Regions from separate parts of the Streptococcus wuxiensis genome, predicted to be linked through region 2. Evidence: predicted binding sites of a transcription regulator. Region 2 holds the regulator's gene; the other holds the start of a gene.

Region 1 (4,754 bases), on a different contig from region 2:
GAAACAGCTCTTTTGCAACTCTTGGAGAAAAAGGAGTTGGCTAAGATTAGCATTTCTGAGTTAGTCAAGCGTGCTGGCGTTTCTCGTGCAGCTTTTTATCGAAACTATGATTCAAAAGAAGAGATTTTAGAAAGTGTCTTTAAACGTAGCGTCCATAACATCATGGAGCAATTGAGTCATTACGATGTTAAAACAGACCTTTATCTCGTATGGGTTCACCTCTTTAGAGAAGCCAAGAAAGAAGCCAAAGTTATTCAGCTTGCCCTAGACTATCACTTAGAAAAAATCTTTGTGCAAGCCATGCAAGAATTTCTAGAAAAATACTATGGGAAATCAAAAGGTGTCAGTTCTTACCTGCATTCTTTTTGGAGTTCGGCCATCGTATCGGTCTTGCTTAAATGGATCAAGGATGGGATGAAGGTTCCTGCTGAAAAAATCGCAGATCTACGCCTGCCATTTTTTAAAAAATAAAACATGAGGAGAAATGCTATGACAGAAAAAAGACTAGCTTGGGATGAGTATTTTGCTGCTCAAGCCTTATTGATTGCCAATCGCTCAACCTGTAAACGTGCCAAGGTAGGAGCTGTTTTAGTCAAGGATAACAAGGTTATTTCAACAGGCTATAATGGTTCTGTATCAGGAACAGAGCATTGTATAGATCATGACTGTCTGGTGATTGAAGGCCACTGTGTCCGCACTCTTCATGCAGAGGTAAATGCTATACTGCAAGGAGCCGAACGTGGAGTTCCTAAAGGCTTTACAGCTTACGTTACTCATTTTCCATGCCTCAACTGTACAAAACAACTGCTTCAGGTAGGTTGTGAGCGTGTTGTTTATATCAACCAATACCGTATGGATGACTATGCCCAACACCTTTATCAAGAAAAGGGAACAGAATTAACTCACCTACCACTTGAAACAGTGCAGGCAGCTCTCCAAGAGGCTCACCTAATCTAGAAATTATAAAAAAATAAATGGTTTAGAAAGCTTTTTAAACCATTTTTTGATATAATAAGAAGAATAAATTGAAAGAAGGAATTCTGAAAATGGGAAAACTTGAAGTTATTAATCATCCACTGATTCAACACAAATTATCAATCTTGCGTCGCACTGACACTTCTACAAAAGCTTTTCGTGAACTAGTAGACGAGATTGCAATGTTGATGGGATATGAAGTGCTTCGTGATCTTCCACTTGAAGATGTAGAAATCGAAACACCGATCACAAAAACAGTTCAAAAACAGTTGGCTGGTAAAAAATTGGCGATTGTCCCAATCTTGCGTGCAGGTATTGGTATGGTTGATGGACTATTGAGTTTGGTTCCAGCAGCAAAAGTTGGTCACATTGGTATGTACCGTGACGAAGAAACCCTTCAACCAGTAGAATACTTGGTAAAATTACCTGAAGATATTGACCAACGTCAAATTTTTGTAGTTGATCCTATGCTTGCAACAGGTGGATCAGCGATTTTGGCTGTTGACTCCCTTAAAAAACGTGGAGCTTCAAACATCAAGTTTGTCTGCCTTGTATCAGCTCCAGAAGGTGTGAAGGCACTTCAAGCAGCACACCCTGATGTAGAAATCTTTACAGCAGCTTTGGATGAACGCTTGAACGAACATGGTTACATCGTTCCAGGTCTTGGAGACGCTGGAGACCGGTTGTTCGGAACAAAATAAGATTCTAAAGTGATATTGAGACTAAAGCCTAGTCTTAGTTTTGAAAGGAGGTTGAATTTTTGTATCTGTTAGTAGGATAGAGCAAAAATTTGACCTTTTTTGACCAAGGATATATAATAATCCTATTAACAAAGAAATTAGAAATCAAAAGGAGAAATGAATGATTCCTGTAGTTATTGAACAAACAAGTCGTGGAGAACGCTCGTATGACATTTACTCACGTCTTCTTAAGGACCGCATTATCATGTTGACTGGACCAGTCGAAGACAATATGGCAAACTCAGTTATCGCCCAATTGCTTTTCTTGGATGCCCAAGATAGTACAAAAGATATTTACCTTTATGTAAACACTCCTGGAGGTTCTGTATCAGCTGGTTTGGCAATCGTTGATACTATGAACTTTATCAAGGCAGATGTCCAAACTATCGTTATGGGAATGGCAGCCTCAATGGGGACTGTCATTGCATCAAGTGGAGCAAAGGGTAAACGTTTCATGCTTCCAAATGCAGAATACATGATTCACCAACCAATGGGTGGTACAGGTGGTGGTACTCAGCAGACTGATATGGCCATCGCTGCTGAACACTTACTTAAAACTCGTAAGACTTTGGAGCAAATCCTAGCAGATAATTCTGGCAAATCTGTTGAGCAAATCCATAAAGATGCTGAACGTGATTACTGGATGAGCGCTCAAGAAACTCTTGACTACGGTTTTATTGACGAAATTATGGCTAATAATTCTTTGAATTAAACTACTAAAGCAAGCTCGACTGAGCTTGTTTTTTTTGATATAATAGAAGGAAGATTGTAAGAAGGAAGTTGAATTATGTTTCAAAAAGAGAATCGGTCTGGTCTGATTATCTATTTATACTATAATCGCGATGCTAAAAAACTCGCAAATTATGGTGATATTTGTTACCACTCAAAAAAACATCGTTACCTACAACTTTATGTTCCAACAGAGGAAGTAGAAGAGCTGGTAAATCGTTTAGGAAAAGAGAAATTTATCAAGAAAGTGAGAGTTTGTCATATCCAAGAATTGGAAACTCCTTTCGTTGGGAACCTATATAAAACTAGCGAAAACGTTATCATTTAAAAAGTGAGAGAAACTTGTTGACAATTTTCTGATAATTCGGTATATTCTTAACATGTAATTTAAATTGAACATTAAAAGGAGATAAACATGAAGAAAAAATTTGCATTGTCACTTGTAGCTCTTGCAAGTACAGCTCTTTTAGCAGCTTGTGGGGAAGTGAAGTCAGGAGCTTCAAACACAACAGGTAATCCAATTGATGAAAAAGTTGTAAAAATTGGTTTCAACTTCGAAGAAACTGGTGCTGTAGCATCTTATGGTACTTCTGAGCAAAAGGGTGCTCAACTTGCAGTTGATGAAATCAACGCAGCAGGTGGTATCGATGGAAAACAAATCGAAGTAGTCGACAAAGATAACAAATCTGAAACTGCTGAAGCTGCTTCTGTTTCAACAAACCTTGTGACTCAATCTAAGGTAGCAGCTATCGTAGGACCTGCGACTTCAGGTGCGACTGCAGCAGCAGTAGCAAATGCTACACAAGCTGGAGTTCCATTGATTTCTCCAAGTGCTACTCAAGATGGTTTGACAAAAGGTCAAGATTTCCTCTTCATCGGAACATTCCAAGATAGTTTCCAAGGAAAAATCATCTCAAACTACGTTTCAAACAAATTGAACGCTAAGAAAGTGGTCTTGTATACAGATAACTCAAGTGACTACGCTAAAGGTATTGCAAAATCTTTCCGTGATTCATTCACAGGTGAAATCGTAGCAGACGAAACATTTGTATCAGGTGATACAGACTTCCAAGCAGCTTTGACAAAAATCAAAGATAAAGAATTTGATGCAATCGTATTACCAGGTTACTACACAGAAGCTGGTAAGATTGTAAACCAAGCTCGTGGTATGGGAATTGATAAGCCAATCATCGGTGGTGACGGATTTAACGGTGCAGAATTTGTTCAACAAGCAACTGCTGAACGCGCATCAAATATCTACTTCATCTCTGGATTCTCAACTACTGTTGATGTTTCAGATAAAGCAAAAGCCTTCCTTGAAGCTTATCGTGCAAAATATAACGAAGATCCTTCAACATTTGCAGCTCTTGCTTATGACTCAGTTTACCTTGTAGCTAATGCAGCAAAAGGTGCAAAAACTTCAGTTGATATCAAGAACAATCTTGCTAAAACACAAAACTTCGAAGGTGTTACAGGTCAAACAAGCTTTGATGCAGATCATAACACTGTGAAAACAGCCTTCATGATGACCATGAATAATGGTAAAGTAGATGCGGCAGAAGTCGTAAAACCTTAATTTTATAGATATCGTAAATGGGGAATGAGCTTTTACTCACTCCCTGTTTCGGTGTTTATAAAGGGATTATTTTTATAAAATCCTAAAAATAAAACTTAGAAAGAGTGAACCATATGCTTCAACAACTTGTCAATGGTTTAATCTTGGGTAGTGTCTATGCCTTGCTAGCCCTGGGTTATACTATGGTTTATGGAATTATCAAGCTTATTAACTTTGCCCATGGTGATATCTATATGATGGGTGCTTTCATGGGTTATTTCTTGATTAATGCCCTCCATTTAAATTTCTTTTTAGCCTTAATTTTGTCCATGATTGGTTCAGCTATTCTCGGCGTAATCATCGAGTTTCTAGCTTACCGTCCACTCCGTCATTCAACTCGTATCTCTGTATTGATTACTGCTATCGGGGTATCCTTCTTGCTTGAGTATGGAATGGTCTATCTAGTAGGTGCCAATACACGTGCCTTTCCTCAAGCAATCCAAACAGTTCGTTATGACTTGGGTCCAATCAGTCTAACAAATATTCAATTGTTGATTTTGACAGTTTCGATTGTCTTGATGATTCTTTTGCAACTCATCGTGCAAAAAACAAAAATGGGGAAAGCCATGCGTGCCGTATCTGTAGATAGTGATGCAGCTCAATTGATGGGGATCAACGTAAACCGTACAATCAGTTTCACCTTTGCCTTAGGTTCAGCTCTTGCTGGTGCAGCAGGTGTCTTGATTGCCCTTTAC
Region 2 (4,754 bases):
TGGTCAAAACGAATATCCTTAGCTCCAAAACCGACTGTCTTGTCATCACGAAGAGCTGTCGCACCAAGGTTTGACGTCATGATAATAATGGTATTTGAGAAATCAACCTTGCGACCCTTACTGTCTGTTAAGACACCATCATCCAAGACCTGCAAGAGCACATTAAAGATATCTGGGTGGGCCTTTTCTACCTCGTCAAAGAGAAGTACTGAGTACGGTTTGTTACGAACCTTCTCGGTCAACTCTCCGCCCTCTTCGTAGCCTACATAACCTGGAGGAGCTCCATTGAGACGACTAGCTGCGAATTTCTCCATGTATTCACTCATGTCAAAACGAATGAGAGCTGACTCGTCATCAAAGAGAACTTCTGCCAAGGCTTTGGCTAATTCAGTTTTACCAACACCTGTTGGTCCTAGGAACATAAAGGATCCAATTGGACGTTTGTTATTGCGAATCCCCGATTGATTTCTGCGAATGGCACGACTGATGCTTGATACCGCTTGTTCCTGACCGATAACACGTTTATGCAGTTCAGCTTCTAGATTGAGATATTTCTTGGCGTCCGTTTGTGTCAATTTTTGAACTGGAATACCTGACAAGCGACTCAAGGTTGTCAAAATATCAGATTCTTTTACCAGATCTTTATAGACCGGAACTTCCTGCTCTTTTGCAATGAGCTGAGCTGCTTGTTTCCATTTGCCATCCATCAAGGCCTTGTCTGCTGCTGTTAAACCTGACTCTTCTTTTTTAGCGTGTTTCGATTTATTTTGGACAGTTGCTGCCGCTTCATCCAAAAGATCAATCGCTGAGTCTGGCAAGTGACGACTAGTCAAATAGCGATGTGCCATTTTGACAGCTGTTTCGACTGCATCATCTGTAATTTGAACATGGTGGTGTTTCTCATAAGTTGCCTTCAAGCCACGCAAGATAGCCATACTATCAGCCACACTTGGTTCCTCAATCATCACTTTTGCAAAGCGACGAGAAAGGGCTGCATCTTTTTCGATGTGTTTTTGGTATTCTTCCTGAGTGGTTGCCCCAACAGTTCTCAGAGTTCCACGCGCTAGGGCAGGTTTCAGGATATTGGCCGCATCCAAGGTCGAATCAATACCACTTCCTGATCCCATAATGGTATGAAGCTCATCGATAAAGAGGATAACCTTACCGTCTTCCTCGATATCTTTGATAATATTGTTCATACGTTCTTCAAAGTCTCCACGGAAACGAGTTCCTGCAACCACATTCATCAAATCAAGTTCTAGGACTCGCATCTTAGCCATCTCATCAGGCACATTTCCGTTGACAATTCGTTGCGCAAGGCCAAGTGCCAGAGCTGTTTTACCAACACCTGCATCTCCAACTAGAACTGGATTATTTTTTGTTTTTCGACTCAAGATTTGGATCATACGAGAGATTTCTTGGTCACGCCCGATGACTGGTTCCAACTTGCCTGAACGAGCTTGCTCTGTGAGGTCATGAGTGTAATCTTCCAAACCACCACTTGGAGTTTGAGGCATACCCATCATATTGGCCATAGAATTTTGCTTATCTGCTACTGATCTGTGGCGCTGACGCAGAGCCTTCAAATCTTCCTTTGTCCAACCAGCACGCGCTTCAAGACTACGACGAAGCCCAGCAATCTTGACTTGATCTTTCTGATCTTCATAAGAAAATCCTGCTTTTTCCAAAATGCGAGTAGCTAGGGCATTGCCATCATGCAAGATAGCGTAGAGAAGATGCTCTGTTCCCAATGCTTTGGCATGTACCACCGAAGCAACATGTTCCGCCTCCAACATCAAGACGTTCAAACGATAGGAAAATGGGAGCTCCTTGTAATCTTCCTTGTGGTTATAGTTGGCTTCTGTTAATTCTACAGCCACTTCCTCCAAACGATCAATCTCATACGGGAATTCATTTAAAGTTGCTCCAGCAACACTGTAGCTATGATTGGCCATGGCAATCAGCAAATGCCAAGACTCTAGGTAATCTGCACCAAAGCGACTCGCTACCAGAAAGGCGCTATCGATGCATTCTCTCAATGCTTTTGAATATTTCATGTCGTTTTATTTTCCTTTTCTATCTACTTCATGCAACAACTGACGAAGCATATTAGCACGAATATAATTAGCTTCCTCACCTAGAATTCGGTCTGTCCCCATAGCTAATAATAGACTCATCTCTTGGCGGGTCATGAGTTCTTGTTCGACTAAGAGTCTTAAGACATCTTCAAAGATGACTTGGTTCACCTCATCACCCACTGAATACAACAAATCGCGGAGCATATCATGATGGTTAGAGAATTCAATTCGACCAATGCGAATATAGCCTCCACCACCACGTTTACTCTCAACTAGATATCCTCTACTCTCTGTAAAACGAGTCTTAATCACATAGTTGATCTGGCTAGGTACGACTTGAAAGGTATCCGCTAGCTGGCTTCGTTGCAATTCTACGATACCAGATTGTTCTAAAATCGCCTTGATATAGGCTTCAATATGGTCCGATGTATTTTTAAATTTCATAGCTTGCTACCTCCTTCTTAAACTTTGACCATCTTTGACTATACTATCATTTAAGAATCCATAAGTCAAATTTTAAAGGCTAAGTCTTTGGAAATACTGAGTTTTAAAAATAGCTACCGTTAGCAAACTATGCTTTGTTTTCTATTCTACATTTATGTTATAATAAAGAAGTTACAGCTAGCTTTCAAATCCTTTGAAAGTATGTTAATAAGTATCAAATATGTGCAAATACTGATTCACAATAAAAGCTGAGAAAGGTTTCGCTATGAAACAAGAAAATAAAATTTTTGGTATCCTAGCTATTGTTTTAGGAGCTATTGCACTCCTTGGTTCTTGGATTCCTGGTATCAATCAAATTTCATTCTTAATCGCTATCCTTGCACTTATCCTAGGTATTGTTGGCTTATGCTTAAACCGTAAAAATAAAAAAGTATTAGCTATTATTGGTACTGTTCTTTCTGTAGCATCTATTGTTTTTGCTGTGGGTAGTCAAGTTATCTATAATCAAATCCAAAAGAATGCTGCTCAAGATACCGTGTCTACTAATCAAGCCGAAGAAGAATTTACATGGACCAAGGAACAATTCGATGCTCTCAAACAAGGAGATATTCTTCAACGCGGAGCTGGTGGTACAAATTACGATGATGTCATAAAAGAACACGGCCAACCATCTAAAGAAAGCACGACTAAGAAAAAAGACCGTGAAAACAAAGTGATTTCTTATGTATCAACAGGTAATAATATCCAGTCTGTCACTCTTACCTTCGATAAACAAGAGGATGGTTCTTTCTTACTCATCTCTAAAGTTGCAATGGGTTTAGAATAAAGGATTCGTCCACACTATCACATCATAAACTATATAAAAACAAAACTTCGGTATGAATAAATCATTCCGAAGTTTTTAAATTATAGTTCCAAGCCCAACTCCTCTAAAATTTGGCGTTTGTAGGCAATTTTTTGAACTTCCTTGTCTTCGCCTTCAGACCAGTCGAGTTTGATTTCAGAAACAATCTGCCCAGGGCGATTTTTCAAGATATAGATACGGTCACTAAGATTAAGAGCCTCCTCGATACTATGCGTAATGATGAGTGTCGTCAACTCTAGCTGTTTATGAATATCAAGATACCAGGCATGAAGTTCCATCTTAGTCATCTCATCCAAAGCGCTAAAGGCCTCGTCTAGAAGAAAGAGCTTGTGCCCGAAAAGGTAGGTACGGAGTAAAGCAACACGCTGGCGCATCCCACCACTGAGTTCATGAGGGTACTTATCCCTTACAGCCGTCAACTGAAAGGTAGCAAGAATTTCATCTGCTTTGGCAATGGCTTCTGCCTTGTCCACCTTTTGGATCAAGAGGGGCAAAATGATATTGCCAAGAACTGTCTTATGTTCTAGGAGTAAATCCTTTTGGAGCATATAACTCACGCGCCCCTTAGGATTTTCCTCCCCATCAAGAATGATACGTCCAGACTGGACTTCTAAAATCCCTGCAATCAGGTTAAAGAGAGTAGTCTTTCCTACACCACTGGGTCCTAGGATAGAGACCACTTCACCTGAAGTCACTTGTAGGTTAATATCCTCTAAAATCTTTTCATCGTTGTAGGCATAGCTTACGTGTTCTAGTCTAATTTCTGTCATTATTTTACAAATTCGTTGGTAAATCCTTTATCTGTCAAGTCTTCCTTGAGGATTCCATTTTCTTTATCCCATTTGTAGAAGGCATTCCAGCGATCAGCATCAAATTGTCCCCATTTTTCCTTGTCGCTAGCATACTCTTTTGACAAGTATTTTTGAGATTCGATGACAAAGTCACGTTTATCCTTTAACTCAGGTGCATTCTTGATCAAGATATCAGCCGCTTCTTCTGGGTGATCCATCGCGTATTGGTAACCTTTTTTAATAGCTTGGATGACTTTACGAGCTTCTTCTTTGTTGTCTTTTAGATAGTCGTTGTTTGCGATGATAACTGGTGAATAGTAGTCAAATTCTTTAACGTAGTCTTTCAAATACATAAAGTTGGCATCCACACCTTGAGATTTGGCTAGGATTCCGTCCCAACCATAATAAATCCAAGCAGAGTCAAAAACTCCATTGGCAATCGGTGTGATCGAGTTCGAGTCGTTGTTTGGTACTTTTTCAACCTTCTCAAAGTCTCCACCTTGAGATTCTACCAAGGTTTTCAACATAGCAAGCTCAGTTGGGTCATTCCAGGTTCCGTATTTCTTACCAACCAAG

What was found. Region 2 encodes CtsR, which represses protease genes until heat stress. Its sites were predicted from a motif close to TTGGTCAAAAAAGGTCAAANA; they were not measured.
Region 1: clpP (ATP-dependent Clp protease proteolytic subunit ClpP) is a predicted target of CtsR. The motif match lies at 1,763-1,783, and genes of this name have one in related genera.

The regions. Positions count from the first base shown of each region.
Region 1 is NZ_JBFNFE010000004.1:96,139-100,892, reverse strand. It holds gene AB2B47_RS06045 (TetR/AcrR family transcriptional regulator) at 1-471, shown strand, start outside; gene AB2B47_RS06040 (deoxycytidylate deaminase) at 490-957, shown strand; gene upp (uracil phosphoribosyltransferase) at 1,047-1,676, shown strand; gene clpP (ATP-dependent Clp protease proteolytic subunit ClpP) at 1,837-2,427, shown strand; gene AB2B47_RS06025 (YlbG family protein) at 2,503-2,772, shown strand; gene AB2B47_RS06020 (ABC transporter substrate-binding protein) at 2,860-4,020, shown strand; gene AB2B47_RS06015 (branched-chain amino acid ABC transporter permease) at 4,134-4,754, shown strand, end outside.
Region 2 is NZ_JBFNFE010000007.1:9,774-14,527, reverse strand. It holds gene AB2B47_RS07785 (ATP-dependent Clp protease ATP-binding subunit) at 1-2,057, opposite strand, end outside; gene AB2B47_RS07780 (CtsR family transcriptional regulator) at 2,064-2,522, opposite strand; gene AB2B47_RS07775 (CD20-like domain-containing protein) at 2,788-3,348, shown strand; gene AB2B47_RS07770 (ABC transporter ATP-binding protein) at 3,429-4,157, opposite strand; gene AB2B47_RS07765 (ABC transporter substrate-binding protein) at 4,157-4,754, opposite strand, start outside.